4 regions of the Citricoccus sp. K5 genome follow, and region 1 is predicted to be linked to each of the others. Evidence: predicted binding sites of a transcription regulator. Region 1 holds the regulator's gene; each other region holds the start of a gene.
What was found. The regulator LexA, encoded in region 1, represses DNA repair genes until DNA is damaged. The targets are predictions, from matches to a motif close to TCGAACANNTGTTCGA.
Positions count from the first base shown of each region.

Region 2: the regulator LexA is predicted to act here: its motif matches at 2,609-2,624, upstream of uvrA (excinuclease ABC subunit UvrA).
Region 3: the regulator LexA is predicted to act here: its motif matches at 2,551-2,566, upstream of BOSE125_RS16145 (LexA family transcriptional regulator).
Region 4: the regulator LexA is predicted to act here: its motif matches at 2,360-2,375, upstream of BOSE125_RS03980 (HNH endonuclease signature motif containing protein).

Region 1 covers NZ_LR732817.1:784,649-788,857, forward strand. Annotated here, with positions in the region: gene BOSE125_RS03400 (ATP-dependent DNA helicase) at 1-873, shown strand, start outside; gene BOSE125_RS03405 (hypothetical protein) at 870-1,766, opposite strand; gene lexA (transcriptional repressor LexA) at 1,772-2,515, opposite strand; gene BOSE125_RS03415 (LysM peptidoglycan-binding domain-containing protein) at 2,727-3,086, shown strand; gene BOSE125_RS03420 (Ig-like domain-containing protein) at 3,218-4,209, shown strand, end outside.
Region 2 covers NZ_LR732817.1:1,337,540-1,341,748, reverse strand. Annotated here, with positions in the region: gene uvrA (excinuclease ABC subunit UvrA) at 1-2,453, opposite strand, end outside; gene BOSE125_RS05985 (GntR family transcriptional regulator) at 2,651-3,124, opposite strand; gene BOSE125_RS05980 (MBL fold metallo-hydrolase) at 3,347-4,027, shown strand; gene BOSE125_RS05975 (methyltransferase domain-containing protein) at 4,072-4,209, opposite strand, start outside.
Region 3 covers NZ_LR732817.1:3,586,447-3,590,655, reverse strand. Annotated here, with positions in the region: gene BOSE125_RS16165 (MFS transporter) at 1-110, shown strand, start outside; partial or broken gene BOSE125_RS16160 (arsenic resistance protein) at 231-425, shown strand; gene BOSE125_RS16155 (hypothetical protein) at 590-763, shown strand; gene BOSE125_RS16150 (Y-family DNA polymerase) at 808-2,106, opposite strand; gene BOSE125_RS16145 (LexA family transcriptional regulator) at 2,087-2,455, opposite strand; gene BOSE125_RS16140 (hypothetical protein) at 2,927-3,538, opposite strand; gene BOSE125_RS16135 (heparan-alpha-glucosaminide N-acetyltransferase domain-containing protein) at 3,959-4,209, opposite strand, start outside.
Region 4 covers NZ_LR732817.1:914,669-918,877, forward strand. Annotated here, with positions in the region: gene BOSE125_RS03975 (exonuclease domain-containing protein) at 1-419, shown strand, start outside; gene BOSE125_RS03980 (HNH endonuclease signature motif containing protein) at 493-2,319, opposite strand; gene BOSE125_RS03985 (LysR family transcriptional regulator) at 2,496-3,443, opposite strand; gene BOSE125_RS03990 (Glu/Leu/Phe/Val dehydrogenase dimerization domain-containing protein) at 3,673-4,209, shown strand, end outside.

The DNA.
Region 1 (4,209 bases):
TTCGAGCCCGGCACCGGGTGGATCCCCGGGGACGAGTCTGCGGCTCCGATGCTCTACGTGGCCCCGCTGTCCGTGGCCGGCAAACTCCGCGAGGGACTCTTCGGCCAGGCCACGACCGTGCTGACCTCGGCCACGCTGGCCATCGGTGAGTCGTTCAACCCGGTGGCGGGATCCCTCGGTCTGATGGGCGAGGGGGCACCGGCCTGGACCGGTCTGGACGTGGGCAGCCCCTTCGACTACCCGAGGCAGGGCGTGCTCTACGTGGCACGGCATCTGCCGAAGCCGGGTCGGTTCGCCGCCCCCGAGACCTATGACGAACTCGAGGCACTGCTCAGGGCGTCCGGCGGAGGGGCCCTGTGCCTGTTCTCCTCCAAACGGGCCGCCGAGGACGCTGCCGCCGAGATGCGCACCCGGCTCGGTCCGAATCCCACGATCCTGTGCCAGGGCGACACCACGCTGACCGCCCTGGTGCGGCAGTTCGCCACGGAGGCGGACACCTGCCTGTTCGGGACCATGAGCCTGTGGCAGGGCGTGGACGTGCCCGGCGAGTCCTGCCGCCTGGTGGTCATCGATCGGATCCCGTTCCCGCGACCCGATGATCCCCTGTCCACGGCGCGGTCCAGAGACATCAGCCGGCATGGCGGCAACGGGTTCATGGCGGTCTCCGCCTCCCATGCGGCGGTCCGTCTGGCGCAGGGCGCCGGCCGGCTCATCAGGACCGCAACGGACCGCGGAGTGGTGGCTGTCCTCGACTCCAGGCTGGCGACGGAACGGTACGGTTCGTTCCTGCGTTCGACCCTGCCGGACTTCTGGCCGACGGCCGATCCGTCCGTGGTCCGCGGCGTGCTGGAGCGGCTGCGCCCCGCTGACTAGCGGATCAGCATCTCGAGGGCGCCGACCGTGCGAATGGCCCGCCATTCGATGCCAGGAGCCGTGCTCCAGGCCGGCCAGTCCACGGACCATCCGCCATCGGGCTCCTGGGCGGATGCGAGCCACCGGCGGTCCCGGGACATCACGGCCGCGGGGACCAGGCTGCCGTAGAGGTCCGTGGGGAAGGGGACCGTCCAGGGATGGTGGACCAGGTCGACCGCATGGATGCTCTCGTCCTCGGCGCCACCCTCCACGGGGAGGGAGCCGTTGGCGGACAACCGCTCACGAAGGGTGGCCAGAAATGGGCTGTCGGCCGAGCCCGTGGGAAGGCCGTCCGCTGCGAGGAACCTCAGGGCGTACTTGACCTCATAGGCTGGCAGGTCGCCGGCAGTCGCAGCCCGGGACAATCGGAGGCGGCACCAGTCCGAGGCGGCCTCAGCCCACCCGCCCGAGAACCCCGTCAGCAGGGCCGCGGCGGCGAAGCCATATGTGAGGTGCGAACCGCCGGGAACCGGTTGGACCCACGGCGCATGGGGCCATTCGAGGGAGGCCTCGGTGACGAAGGGCACGGAACCGTCCAGTCCGGAGGTCGAGGCCACCCATTCCAGTCCACAGCGCACCCAGGGGTGCTCGGCCAGATCCCATCCGGCCAAGAGGTCCAGGGCCGTCAGCGTGGAGAGCGCCTCACTCTTCGGTGACCGCACATCGGGTTCGAGGCCGTGACCGAATCCGCCGTCTGGATTGCGGTACGCCCCCAGGGCGGCCAGGACACCCTCGGTGCCGCCGCCGTGGAGCAGCAGGTCCACCCGGCGGCGTTCGAGCAGCCGCCCGTGGGTGTAGACGAACTCCTCGGCATCCGCCACGCGGACGCCCGGCGGCAGAGGCCGATGGTTCATGGGGCTCAGAGCGCCCGAAGTACCGTGACGACCTTGCCCATGACCGTCGCCTCGTCTCCGAGGATGGGCTCATACGCAGAGTTCTGCGGCAGCAGCCACGTGTGGCCGTCCCGCTGCCGGAAGGTCTTCACGGTGGCCTCGTCGTCCAGCAACGCGGCGACGATGTCCCCGTTCTGAGCGTTGTTCTGCTGACGCACCACCACCCAGTCGCCGTCGCAGATCGCCGCATCGACCATGGAATCGCCGGAGACCTTCAGCATGAACAGTTCCCCCTCGCCGGTCAGCTGACGCGGCAGGTTCATGACGTCCTCGACCTGCTGGTCGGCGAGGATCGGCCCACCGGCGGCAATCCGGCCGACCAGGGGGACCGGGACAGCATCACCGTCGGCGGCCCCGGTGTGCAGGGTCCGCACCGTCCCGCCCGGCGTGGCCGCCGATTCGGGGGGCATGACGGCGGACTCGACCACGAGGGCCAGGCCGTTCTCGTCCAGCAGGACCTCCATGGCCCGCGGACGGCCCGGATCCTTGCGGATGTAGCCGAGCTTCTCCAGCTGACCCAGTTGATGGGTGACCGATGACAGTGAGGCCAGGCCTGCCGCATCCCCGATCTCCCGCATGGACGGCGGATACCCGTGTGCGGCGATCGCAGAGCGGATGGATCCGAGGATGATCCGCTGACGGTCGGTGAGGGGCCGGACGCCGTGATCGTGATGCGGGTCCGGGGCGGGAGAGGGAATCCGGGGGGCCATTCGACCATCCGTTCTTATCGTGTCCGTCGGTCTTGGTGAAGTGTCTCGTGCTGGGTCGCTGGGTCTGACGGTACCGGAGTCACACCCTCGATTCAAAGATATGTTCGAATTTTTCTTGGCATGTCTCGAACAGGCGTGCTAGACATGACATCGAAGCAGTCGAACACACGTTCTATACGGCCCGGGGTTCCGGGAGGAGAGGCAGAAGAGCATGAGCACTGCAGCATCGGTCCAGACCCGCACGTCCGGCTCCGCCGGATTCCACCTGAACCGCCGTGGTCGTTTCCTCTTCGTGGGATTCCCCGTCATCGTCCTGGCGGCCCTGGCCGCAGTGGCCGCCGTCTTCTTCGGCGCCCACGGGATGGCGCCCGCGGCGGCCTCCGATGACCAGCCTGTTGCGGACGTGGAGACGGTCACGGTGAACTATGGCGACACCCTGTGGGCCATCGCCGGGCGCACCGCCCCCGAGTCCCCCCGCAACGAGGCCATCCTGCGCATCGGCCAACTGAATGATCTCGACAGCGGCGATCTGCAGCCCGGTCAGGTGTTGTTCGTCCCCGCTGGCGCCTGAACCTCCGCTGGCCCCGCAGAGACTGCCGCGGGATTCGTCTCCCTTCAGCCGGGCGATAGGATGGCCTGGGTCCGTAGTGGGGCGGATCCCTTGCTGATGACGGGGCACTCATGGGGAACAAGCGCAGGCAGATGAAGTCTGTGGCGACCCCGGTGGCCTTCTCCGCCGTCGGTGCCCTCGTGGCCACCGGCGCGTTCCTCTATCCCGGCTTCGACACCGCTGACCTCGAACTGCATGACGCCGGCATCTGGGTCACCCACAACAGTGGGGGATACGTCGGCCACCTGAACCACGAGTCCACCATCCTGGACGGTGGTTTCCGGCCCCCGGTGGAGGACTTCGAACTTCACCAGGAGGACGCCACCGCCCTCATGCTGGACCCGGCGTCCGGCGCCCTGACCGCCATTGACACCACCGCCATGGTCGCCGGCGATCAGATCATGCTGCCTGCAACCCAGGATTTCGCGCTGGGCGCTGGCGTCATCTCGGCCAGCAACCCCGCAGAGGGGGCCGTCTACGCCGGGACGGTGGACCCGACGCCCCAGGTCTCGACGGACGAACCGCTCTACGAGGCCGAGGGAGCCGTGACGTCGACGACCACGGTGGGTGGCGAGGTGTTCGTGGCGGACCTCGGCCGGGACACCGTGATTCGCTTCGCGGCCGAGGGTGAGCAGCCTGGTGCCCCGGTGGAAACCCGCCAGGACGGCCTCGAAGGGCTGTCCGGAATGCAGGACCCTCAGCTGGTGGCCGTGGGCGACGTTCCGGTGGTGGTGGACCCTGAGTCCGGCATCCTGTCCTGGCCAGGCCACTCCATGCAGGATGAGCGGCTGGTGGGCGCGGTGCCACAGCCGTCCGGTCCCGAGGCGGAGCAGTTGGCATTGTCCACTGAGCGGGACCTGCTCACCGTGGCGCTGTCCAACGGGGACATTCAGGCCATGAGCATCGTGCCGCCCACGGACGCCTCCGCCGGATCGACCACGCCCGCCGGTACTGACGGCAGTGTGGCGGCAACGGCCCCCGTACGGGTAGCCGGTTGCCTTCATGCCGCCTCGGCTGTCACCGGGCACTACCTGCAGGACTGTGACGGTGAAGAACAGGATCAGATCGTCCCCATCCCCGAGCT
Region 2 (4,209 bases), 550 kb from region 1:
AAGTCCGCCGCCTCGTCGATCGGCATCTGGAGCACCTCGGCGATGTTCTTGCCCTTGTAGTGCACTTCGAGGGTCTCCCGGTTGTACCGGGCGCCGTGGCAGACCTCGCAGGGGACGTAGACGTCCGGCAGGAAGTTCATCTCGATCTTCAGGGTGCCGTCACCGGAGCATGCCTCGCAGCGACCGCCCTTGATGTTGAAGGAGAAGCGTCCGGGCTGGTAGCCACGGACCTTGGCCTCCTGGGTGTCCGCGAAGAGCTTCCGGATGGTGTCGAACACGCCGGTGTACGTGGCGGGGTTGGAGCGCGGAGTGCGGCCGATCGGACTCTGGTCCACGTGCACGACCTTGTCCAGCTGGTCCAGCCCGTTGACCCGTTTGTGCCGGCCCGGGACGTGCTTGGCGTGGTTAAGCTGGTTGGCGAGGACCTTGTACAGGATCTCGTTCACGAGCGTGGACTTCCCGGACCCGGACACGCCGGTCACGGCGGTCAGCACACCGAGAGGGAAGTCGATGGTGACGTCCTTCAGGTTGTTCTCCCGGGCCCCGACCACGGTGATCTTCCGATTCTTGTCCAGGGGACGGCGCTGCTCCGGCAGGGCGATCTCGCGCCGCCCGGCCAGGTAGTCACCGGTCAGCGATCGTTCGTTCGCCTTCAGGCCCTCGAGGGAGCCGGAGTGGACCACCTCGCCGCCGTGCTCACCGGCCCGGGGGCCGATGTCCACGATCCAGTCGGCCTCCGCGATCGTGTCCTCGTCATGCTCCACCACGATCAGGGTGTTGCCGAGGTCCCGGAGCCGCAGCAGTGTCTCGATCAGCCGCCGGTTGTCCCGCTGGTGCAGGCCGATGGACGGCTCGTCCAGGACGTAGAGCACCCCGACGAGCCCAGAACCGATCTGGGTGGCCAGGCGGATGCGCTGGGCCTCGCCGCCGGACAGCGTTCCGGCCGGCCGCTCCAGGTTCAGATAGTTGAGGCCCACGTCCAGCATGAAGTGCAGGCGCGCCAGGATCTCCTTGAGGACCTGGTCCGCGATCTGCACGTCCCGCTCGGACAGCTCGAGCTGCTCGAAGAAGTCGATGGCGTCCTGCATCGGCAGGACCGTGGTCTCGGAGATGGACTTCCCGCCGACGGTCACGGACAGTGAGGTCGGGTTCAGGCGGGTGCCGTTGCACGCCGCACAGGGGATCTCCCGCATGTAGGACTCGTAGCGGTCCCGGGCATGGTCCGACTCGGTCTCGAGGTGTTTACGGTGGATGTAGTCGATGACCCCCTCGAAGCCGGTGGTGTACCGGCGTTCGCGGCCGAAGCGGTTCCGGTAGGACACCTCGACCTTGAAGTCCTTGCCGTGCAGGACGGCCTTGCGGGCAGCGGCCGGCAGGTCCTTCCAGGGCACGTCCATGCTGAAGCCGACCTCGCTGGCCAGGCCGGAGAGCAGCCGCTGCCAGTACTCAGACGTCGACTTGCCGATCGACCAGGGGGCGATGGCCCCCTCCAGGAGAGTCTTGTCCTGGTCCGGGACCACGAGGTCCTCGTCCACCTCCAGTTTGGTGCCGATACCGGTGCAGACCGTGCACGCGCCGAAGGGATTGTTGAAGGAGAAGGAGCGGGGCTCGATCTCGTCGATGGTCAGCTGGTGGCCGTTGGGGCAGGACAGCTTCTCCGAGAACGAGCGGAACTTGGGCGTTCCCTCCGCATCGAAGGCGTCCCACTCGCCCGCATTGGCCTTGGCCGGGTCCACGGCGGCGTCCACGTCCACGAAGTCGATGACCACGAGGCCGTCGGCCAGGTTCAGGGCGGTCTCCACCGAATCGGTGAGTCGCTGGCGGATGCCGTCCTTCATGGCCAGACGGTCCACCACCACGGCGATGGTGTGCTTGATCTGCTTCTTCAGCTTCGGCGGGTCGGACAGCTGGATGAGTTCACCGTCCACGATCGCCCGGGAGAAGCCCTGTGTGGCGAGGTTGGTGAAGACGTCCACGAATTCGCCCTTGCGGCCCCGGGCCACGGGGGCGAGCACCTGAAAGCGGGTCTTGGCGGGCAGCTCGCTGAGCTGGTCCACGATCTGTTGTGGCGACTGCCGGCTGGCCGGCTCGCCGCACTCGGGGCAGTGTGGGATGCCGATACGTGCCCACAGCAGGCGCATGTAGTCGTAGACCTCGGTGATGGTCCCGACCGTGGAGCGCGGGTTGCGGTTCGTGGACTTCTGGTCGATCGAGACCGCCGGGGACAGACCTTCGATGAAGTCCACGGAGGGCTTGTCCACTCGACCGAGGAACATGCGCGCATAGGAGGACAGCGATTCCACGTAGCGGCGCTGGCCCTCCGCGAAGATCGTGTCGAAGGCGAGGGAGGACTTGCCCGAGCCGGAGAGCCCGGTGAAGACGACCAGCGCATCGCGCGGGATGTCCAGGTCCACGTTCTTCAGGTTGTGCTCGCGGGCACCCTTGACCACGATCCGATCGGGATCATGGCGGTGCGCCCCACTTGCGGGGCCGGAGGCGAGACCACGGGAGTTGCGGGACGTGGAGGACGCGGACGTGGCGGGAACCGTATCGGAGTCGGGAGTCGTGAGGGATTTCGGCACGGAATCCACTGTATGGCAGAGATGCTTCGAACACCTCTTCGAACCGTCGGCCCTGAGCGAATTCTCCGTCAGGAGGCCGGGAAGACGGCCTCGAGTTGCCGCGTCGCCTCACGCGGACCATACCCGAGGGCACGCGCGACCTGGGCATAGGTGACCGCCGCGGCGGCGAGTTGGGACTCCGCCGTGTCATTTCCCTGCGCCACCACGGTCCCCAGCCGTGGCCGGGCGGTCACGACGGCGGCCTGTTCCAGCTCTTTGTACGCGCGGGCCACGGTGTTCGCGGCCACGCCCAGGGCCGAGGCCAGTGCGCGCACCGTGGGCAGCTTGCTGCCGACCGGAAGCCTCTTGCGGTGGATGAGGTCGAGCAGTCCGGTCCGCACCTGCTCGTAGGGGGGAACGGTCGAGCCGGTATTGATGGACAGGGCGCTGACCAACCACGCGGGGACCGGAGTGGCGGGGGACTTCGCCGGCGGTGTGCCCGCCGATGGATCCTCAGGTTGCGCCGGATCCTTCGGTTGGCCTGATGTGCCCCGTGCCGCCATGTGTCCCCGTGTCCCTACCCGGTCCGTGTCTGGTCCGTGCCCTGTCCCGTGTCTGTGTGTCCAGACACCCTATCGGAGCGCGGAGCGCCGGGGGGCGCCGGGATGGGGCCGATCCGCGCCCAGGCCCGAGGCGGTCCGGAGGGGACGGAGCGGCGGCGATCGAGACTTGACCCCCGATATGGGCTTGCCCCGGTGGCGGTCAACGTCCTTAGACTATTGCTCATGCCTTCATCCACCTCCCCCATCCGGTTGCTGCACGATCTGCCCCGGGTGACGGTCCGCCAGCGGTCGGTCTCCGACATGGCGAACAACGTGTACGTCCTCACCTCGAAGACGTCCGGGACCCAGGTGCTGATCGATGCTGCGGACGACGCCGTCGCCGTCAGTGAGCTGCTGCAGTCGGCGAAGGACGACACCCCTTGCGAGCTCAAGCTGGCCGTGATCATCACGACCCACCAGCACTGGGACCATATCCGGGCCCTGGCCGAGGTCGTGGAGGCCACGGGGGTTCCGACCGCGGCCGGCGTGGACGATGCCGACGCCATCGAGCGGGAGACCGGCGTGCGCGCGAAGGTCCTGCTGAACCACGGCGATACGGCGACGTTCGACGGGATCTCGATGGCCGTCGTCGGGCTCCGTGGGCACACCCCGGGCTCGGTGGCGCTGGTCTACGAGCCAGAGGACGGGCCGCCGCTCTGCTTCTCGGGCGACAGCCTGTTCCCCGGGGGCGTGGGCAACACGCAGCAGGACGCGGACCGCTTCGACTCGCTGTTCACGGACGTGGTGGAGCGGTTGTTCGAGCAGTATCCGGATGACATGATCGTCCACCCCGGCCACGGAGACGCGACCACTCTCGGCACGGAACGCCCCCACCTCGGGGACTGGCGCGAACGCGGCTGGTAGGCCCGAGACGGCGGTGACCTCACGTCACCGCCCCGGAGTCCAGCTCAGATACTGGGCGAGAGGTCGTTCTTCACACCCACGATGAAGATGCGGCGGAACGGGTAGTCCGTCAGCCGCACGCCCTCGGGCGTGGTGTAGGTCGGGTAGGACTCGCGCATGATCCGCCGGTACTCCTCGATGTA
Region 3 (4,209 bases), 2.8 Mb from region 1:
TGGCCTTCGTGCTGGCCATGTGGCTGATGGTTCTTCACCGCAACCAGCGAAAGACCGCAGGCACAGCGGCAGAACCCACGGAATCCAACCTCAGCGCTTTCCCTTCCTAGGCCGGATGCAATAGGGCCTTCAGCTGATGGGTTCGGTCACTTGGGGCCGTTGTCGCCGGCGGCGGACCGGTCCTTGGGGGAGGGGACGTTGAGTGCAGCAAGCTGGTCCGGGGTGCCACGGGCGATGTGTTCAGCGGTGCGACCCGCAACTCCCTCGTCGTGCTCCCACTCGTCCTCGCCCTACCTGCCGCGTACGACCTCGCCCCACTCGTCGTCGTCACCCAGACACTCGTCGAGCTCATCATCATGGTTCTCTTCGTGCGGCTTATCCCGCGCCTGATCCCCGCCCGCGGCCCGGAACGCTCGGACGCCTAACCCCGCTGGGCACTGGTCACCCCCGACAAGCGTCAGCACATTTGCGACGACGCTGTTGCATCAGCCGATTAATGCTCAGACCTCGGGCCATCACATACCGTCCACACATGAGCCCCAGTCTGCCGCACCCGACCTCCTGGGCCGAAGGCACATAGGCTGAACGGATGAACATCACCACCGTCATCGAGACCATCCCCGACGATGACACGGGTCGTGGAGATCGGAAGGCCGATGAGTTGACGGCTGAGGGCGAGTCCTACGAGGCGGCGGTTGCCGCGCTGCGTGAGCGAGTGCCCGCCGGCTGGCGCATCATGAATCTGCGCCGCAGCGAGTACTGAGCCGAATGCCCCTCACCACTGGTCCCGGTGTCTGCGGGTGTCCTTCACAGGCGGACAGTGACGAGCTCGTCCCAGTGAGTGGTGGCCCGAGGGGAGAGCATGGCGCGGCGCATCTGCCAGGACGGTGGTGTTCCGAGGCCCCCATATCCCAGGCCAATACTCCCGACCCCGAAGCGGGCCACCACAGCATCTAGGGTGGGGCCGAGCTGCCGGCCCTCACCAGGCGGGCCGAGGCCGGGGAGGGTCTCGGCCTGGCCGGCCGGGCGTAGATCGGTGAGTACGACGCCGGCCCGCACGTACCGGGTGCCCGGACGGATCAACTCGGCTAGCCCTAGGGATCCGCGTGCGATCGTCAGCGGCTCTGCCGTGGGTACGGGCAGCACGGCACTGACCTGGGGTGAGTGGGGTTCCTGGTCTGTGGCGAACGGGGAGGTGGAGGCCCAAGCCGTGAGCACGCGGGCCTGCTGGCCGGCACTGCGGAGGCGGGAGGCGAGTTGCTGGGCGTAGATGGACAGGACTTGGCGCATGGCCGGGGTGGTGGTGACCGGCTCCGAGAAAGATCGGGAGTAGATGAGCTGATCTTTGTACTGGCGGGGTTCTTCTTCCAGGGGGATGCAGGGTGTGCCGCGCAGTTCGCGCACGGTGCGCTCCAGGACCACCGAGAACCGCCGACGCATCTGCCCGGGGTCTTGGGCGGCGAGGTCGGCGGCGGTATGGATATTCAGATTCGCCAGGCGGCGGCCGAGACGTCCGGCCACGCCCCACAAGTCGGTGACGGGGATGCTGGCCAGAATGGCGTCCCGTTGGGTGGGGGAGTAGCCCCCGAAGTGGCACACACCGACTTCGGCTAGCGGGGCGGAGCGCTTCACCCCGAGCAGGGCGACCTTCGCTAGGGTTTTGGTGGGGGCGATGCCCACGCGCACGGGGATCCCGGTGCAGCGGGCCACGTCCTCGCGGATACGCCGGCCGAGCTGCACCAGCTCCTCGACGGTGCCCCGCAGGCCGATGAACGACTCATCAATGCTGTAGACCTCTTGCCAGGCCGCGTGCCGGCCGATGACCTCCATGACCCTCGCCGAGAGGCTGCCGTACAGCTCATAGTTGGAGGACCGCGCCACGATCCCCTGCGCCGCGGCGACGGGCTCGAGCTTGAACCAGGGCATGCCCATGGGGATCCCCAGCGCTTTGGCCTCCTGGGACATGGCCACCACGCAGCCATCGTTGTTGGACAGCACCACCACCGGACGATTCTCCAGGCTCGGGTCGAAGACCCGCTCGCACGAGGCGTAGAAACTGGCGCAGTCCACCAGGGCGATCATGGCCTCACGAGGCGCGGGAGACATGATGCAGTGCCACCGTGACCACACCCCAGACCCGCAGATCCGAGAGTGAGGGAACGGCGATGTCGGGATACGCCGGGTTCTCCGAGGAGAGCACCACGCGGCCGTCGGCGTGGATGCTGAGTCGTTTCACGGTCAGTTCGCCATCGAGCACGGCGATCACCACGTGGCCGTGCTGGGGTCGAATCGAGCGATCGACCACCAGTTCGTCGCCGTCCCAGATCCCGGCACCGGTCATGGAGTGTCCCCGCGCCCGCACCAGGTACGTCGAGGCCCGGTTGGGCATCAGGTGCTCGCTCAGGTCGATCTCGGCGGTGGTGTAGTCCTGGGACGGCGAGGGGAAGCCGGCCATGACCACGCCGTCCTCGACGCGCGTTCGGAGCTGGTCGTCTAGCCCATCGGCCAGGGCCCGGACCTCAGTTGCCAGCAACTCTCCACCCCAATGAATCGAAACTATGTTCGATTGGTAATCGTACACGTGGTAACTGGAGGCCGCTGCCAGAATCTGCTCTCGCCGGCCGCGGTTGGGGCGCTGGTTGGACGGGTGAGGCGACAGGCCTACGAGCCGGCCTTGATGTGGGGCCCAGCGGTTGGCAACGTCCGCAACAATGGCCCGGAAATTGCTGCTGCCCTAGGCGGGTTTGCCCGCCTTGTCCTCAACTGTTGTGGAGGCCCTAACCCCACCCTGTCTTCTGCACTCAGTGCCGTCTCACGTCGTGATCCGCGGTCTTGCAAGTAGGCCGCGCGGCTACTATTGTTTGAAGTGCCCACCGTTACGACGGACAGGGAAGAAGGCCTTAGAACCCCAGCCGGACGACTGGATCTAGGGCCTTTCGTTTTGCCCTGTGGGAATCAGGGATTCGGGAGTGCTCTGCTTGAGGTAGATCGTCTGCTCCAGCGCCTCAAGATATTGGTGCTCCCCTATGTGGGAGGCGTTGACCGCTCCGAGCACTATGTCGGAGATCCATAGCAGGGGCTCATCTCCGCCGCGACGGTGCGAGATGCGGATTCCTCGATCGAGGCCTTGGCCTTGAAGGGCGACAATGTGGGCCCGGTCTCTCTTGTCCTGTGCCTCGGTGCGACATTCGAGGGTGAGATCGTAAACCTCGAGATCAGCGAGTTGATAGTAGAGGACCTCCAGGCACTTGCGACGGAACCGTTCCGTTTTACGCTGACGTTCACTGAGATGGGTCACGATGACATTCATCGGGCCCAGGGCTCCTATGGCTTGCACGATCCGCCGTCGGCTACTGGAGTTCTCATCAGTCCAGTGCAGTTTGATCTGGCCAGGGCGTAGAAGGGGCCGGAGCTCCTCGCGGACCATTTCCACCTGATCGGGCTCCAAGAGTGCCGCACACACCAGGTACTCCTGGGCTGCCTCGCTGCGGGCCACTGAAGACTCATCAAGGTAGGCGTTGAAGGCGGAGATCGGCACCAGTCCAAAGTACTAGGTGAAGACGACCGAAGAACCGAAGCGACCGCCATGCCGCGCGGAGGACGCAGTTTTTGCGCCAACGTAACCCTTGGGCCCGGCCGCCCCTCAATAACTCCCGAACAGTTCACGCTGGTGCCCTCGGAGACTCACAAGCGATGCAAGGAGCGCCTCAGTACGAGCGTTATCGGGCAGGGGCGACATCGATGCCCAAGGCTATCTGGTGCAGGATCAGTGTCCACAGCAGGGATACCGGAGTCGCCTCGGTGGCCAGTCCTTCCATAGACCCACCTCAGTCTCCTCCGGGCCCAGATCCATTACCTACGGGGTGAGGCGGGGTGACTCACGGGGTCCGAGCCAAGGCCTGGGTGACATGTGGGGGGCCAGTTGTGCGGCGTCGGTGGAGACGAAGCCCAGCAGGGCCTAGCCGGTGCCGCTGCCTGGGTCTCGGACCGGGCCGATCTGGTCGGTGTAGCCCGGAGCTTCGTCGTCGGCGAGGTTGATGGTGGTGCCCCGATCGGTCCGGATGGGAGTGCCCCTGGTGGGCCGATCGGTGGAAACCCGAGGATCTTGGCCGGTGCTCGCCTGATCGGGCGAACCGGGAAGTTCTTCGTCGGTGGTGTAGTTGGTGGTATCCCGGGGAGTCTGGACCGAGGTGTCTGAGTGGTGGGTGG
Region 4 (4,209 bases), 130 kb from region 1:
CCGTCTTCGACTCCACCGTGGTGCTGCCGCACGCCGAACGGATGCCGGATTTGATGCACTGGCCGGATGAGGGGATCAACCCCGAGCCTGCCGCCGACGCAGACCCGGCTCATCCGCTGTATGGACACACCGTGGTGTTCACCGGCAACCTGGGCATGCCGAGGCAGGAGGCCAAGAACCGGGCCGCCGTGTGGGGCGCACGTACGGGCAGCCGCGTCAACGCGCAGACCACCATGTTGGTCGTCGGCGACGGCTTCCGCGCTGAGGACCTTGGCGCGGCAACGCGCGGCGGAGCGATCGGGCACCGCAAGACGCGGGACGCACTGGCCCGCCGTCAGCAGGGTCAACATGTGGAACTCGTCTCCGAACCGGAGTTCCTGCAGATGCTGGATGGCAACTGGCCCGACGCCGCGGTGTAGTGGACTCTGGCAGCCACACAGTTGCCATGCTCCAGTCGCGCGCCCTGACGCATCGCGTTGGCTCGGTCCACGCCTAGGCCCGCCAGTACCGGTTGCGCAGGGGCGTCCTGAACGGATCCAGATAGGGTGCGGGGATGAACCAGGGGACGCCGTCGTCTTCGACGCTGATGTCCCAGGAACCGCTGTGGACCGCGTGATGATGCCGACTGCAGAGCAGCACCCCGTTGTCCACGCTCGTCGGCCCGCCGTGGGTCCACCACTGGATGTGGTGTACCTCGCACCATGGCGCGGGCATCGTGCAGCCGGGTGACGCGCATCCGCCGTCGCGGGCCGTGATGGCCCGACGGAGTCGATGTGGAAAGAGGCGTTGGGTGCGCCCCACGTCCAGGATCTGTCCTGGGCCGCGCATGACCACGGGCAGGATGTCGGCGTCACAGGCGAGGGTACGTACGGTGCTGGGACTGATCGGGCCGGTGAAGGCCGCCTCCGATCTGTAGGTGCCGAGGTCGAGTGGGAGCATGCCCGGCTCGCCGGGTGGGTCTGGTGGTTTCCGTGGGTCGGCCGATCTGGATTCGGGTGGGGAGGTTCCGGCGGTGGAATCCTGGCTGCTCCCGACCTGACCGGCGAGTGTCTCGTAGTCGATGGTCACCATGACCAGAGGGCGGTTTCCGCCGGACGACGGCAGGCCGTTGCCCTCGACCAATGCCAACGCCCCCATGAGGGCGGAAGTCAGGCCGTCGAGTTGGCGCTGGTGACGGGACCTGCGGTCGACGGACATGACGTCGGCGTCTGGCCAGAGACCTGCTCCATTTGAGAGACCCGGGACGGGAGCCTCCACGGCCGACGTTGTACTGCTGGTGGCCTCGCCACCGCCCTGGGTGCCTGCGTCGTGCATGCCTTCGTCTTGCGCGCCACCGCCCTGCGCGCCACCGCCCTGCGCGCCCTCACCCATCGCGCGGGGGTTGGTCGCGGCGCCGGCGATGGTGCTGAGGACCTCGTGCTGGAGGTCGTCCGCAGCGATCTTCCACAGATGGAAGCCCCGTCGCTTGCCCCGGTAGGAGAGTCCTTGCTGGACGGACGGGACGGCGTCGGACGGCTCTGCCCCATCCGGGTTGAGCGCGTGTTGGGCCCACTGACGCCAGCGGGTACAGGCATGTCGCATCAACTCCGGGTCCAGGACGGTGGCCTGGGCCGTCAGAGTTTCCTCGCCCCGGGACAGCCAATCCGCGGTCAAGGACGCGTCCGCGTTCGTCGCTTCGGCATCCTTTTTCGTCTGCTCCAGGGCAGTGGAGATCAGGTCGAGAGAGCATGGGTCGAGATGCCCCCGCAGGAAGGCCTCGGCCAGGACGGGGTAGGCGGCACTGCGCTGGTGACCGGTGATCTCTGGGACCGGCGGCTGGACCTGCTGGGCACGGTGGATGCGTCTGCGTGCCTCCGGCCGGGGAATCCGCAGGGTCTTCACCATCCAGTCCGGGGCATCTCGAAACGGCCTGGCCCCTCCAGGGATGCCGAGCAACGGCTCGCGGAGGGAACCCTCACCCATGGCATGGGCGGCATGACCGGCCAACGACGTATGTACCGCTGTCAGAAGACGTCCCAGATCTTCGACCCTACGGTGGATGACGGGTAGCGAACCGGTCGCAAAGGTCTCCGGTGCCGCCACGAAGTCGGGGCCGTGGGATGACTCTCCCGGGGCGATCGGTGCGAGGGAGGTCAGCCCGGACCAGTCTGCATCGGTGGGTGGCGGGATCACGCGTTCGAAGGCATCGACCGTGGTGGGGCCGGACAGGCGTTCAGCCAGTAGCTCCAAGGCGTGGCGAGCGATATCAAGGACCTCCGGAGTGGCCCACTCAGCCAACTCACCCAGGCCATGAGCGGGTTCACGCTCCTCTGCTGTCATGACTCTGCACCTCCTTCCGTCCGGTCGCTGCCCCTCGTTCTAGTACATATATTCGATCACGAGCGACGGACGAGATAAGCACCCTCCACGGAAAGGTGGATGACTGAGCGAGAAACTCAGGGTGTGGAGTACTGCGGCTGGAGAAGCGGACGCAGCGGACGGTGAGAACGGTGGACTCAGGACTCCGAAGCGGGCTCAGGTGAGACCGGGGCTGAGCCGATGGCCAGTCCCTTCTCAGCGGCGGCCGTGCGGATCGCATTGATGACCAACTCGAGCGGCGGTCGGCGTGTGGGGGTAGTCCGATAGGCGATGGAGACCGTCCTCATCACCGGTTCCTCCAGGGCGATGATGTCGACTCCGTCCGGGATCAGCTCCAGCGCGAGATCGGACACCAGTGTGACCCCGAGTCCGCCGGCGGCCATGGCCAGGGCGGTGGGCTGTTCGGCCACGGTGTGGACGATCCTCGGGTCGAAGCCCTTCTGGTGGCAGGCGATGCGGACCGCATGGCCGAAGTGGTCGCTCTCCCGGGCCAGGATCCAGGGATAGTCGGCCAGCTGCGCCAGCCGCACCGTCTCGGAGGGGATCATCCCTGTGGGGACGGCGGCGTGGAGCCGCTCCACGGCGATGACCGTACGGGTCAGGTTGGGGTCCCAATTCACCGGAGTCACCGAGTAGTCGATGACGAAGGAGAAGTCCAAGGTGCCGTCCTTGACCGCACCTGCCGTCTGCTCGGGATCCAACTCCACGGTGCGGACCTCGATACCGGGATACCTCACCGCCAGACTGGACAGGGCCTGCGGAACGAGGCTGGAGGCCACGGAAGCCCAGACACCCGCGGTGAGACGCGCCGTCACCCCATTCTGAGCCTGCTCCAGGGCCATCGTCGCCCGGTCCACCGAGCCGAGGATCTGCTCGGCATGCTCGGCGAGGACGAGCCCCAGGTCCGTGAGCAGCAGCCGGCGGCCGTGCCGCTCCACGAGCCGGGCGCCGACGTCGCGCTCCAGTTGGGCCAACTGCTGGGACACGCCGGACGGGCTGTAGTGGAGGGCAGCCGCCACGGCGGTCACGGTGCCGCGCAGGTGCAACTCCCGCAGCATCCTCAACCGACGCAACGACAACTCCATGGGCGTCAGCATAGGGGCGGGCCTCCATCGCCGGGGAGATCTTGCAGTCCCGGTACACGGCATCGTGCAGGAACCGGCGATAGACGCCAGCGGCAACCCCCTCCACGCTGGGAGTACGAGCCGGAGCCGATCCGGCGGGAACCGAACATTCACCGAAGCACGCACCGGAGCACACGCCGGAGGGCGAACCGCTGCGGGACCAACCGTGAACTCGATGGAGGTGGCGGGTATGACCCTGATCCAGAACCCTGATGGCAACCGAACGCACTACGGCACGAGAGGACCGGCGCGCGGCACCCGGCCAGGGACCCTGCCCGGTAATCCACCGGGGGAGCCGTTCACCCGTCCAGATCCCTTCGACCGTCCGCCGGAGCACGAGATCACGTGGACCGATCCGGTCACGGGCGCCCAGGGTTGGCTCGTGGTGCACACCCTGGTCGGTGGCATGGCCACGGGGGGCACCCGCATGCGAGCCGGCTGCACCCGGAATGAGGTCGCCGACCTGGCACGCTGCATGGCCACCAAGACCGCGGCGTTCGGCCTGCCCGTCGGCGGGGCCAAGGCGGGCATCGACTGCGATCCGCGGGACCCGGACGCGCTGGGCGTTCTGGAGCGGTTCTTCGCGCACATGCGGCCGTGGCTCGAGAACTCCTGGGTGACCGCCGAAGACCTCGGAGTCTCCCAGTCGGACCTTGACGCAGTCTTCACCCGGCTGGGGTTGGACCAGTCCTTCCACGCCGCCATCCGGCGCTCGCCGGACCCGGTC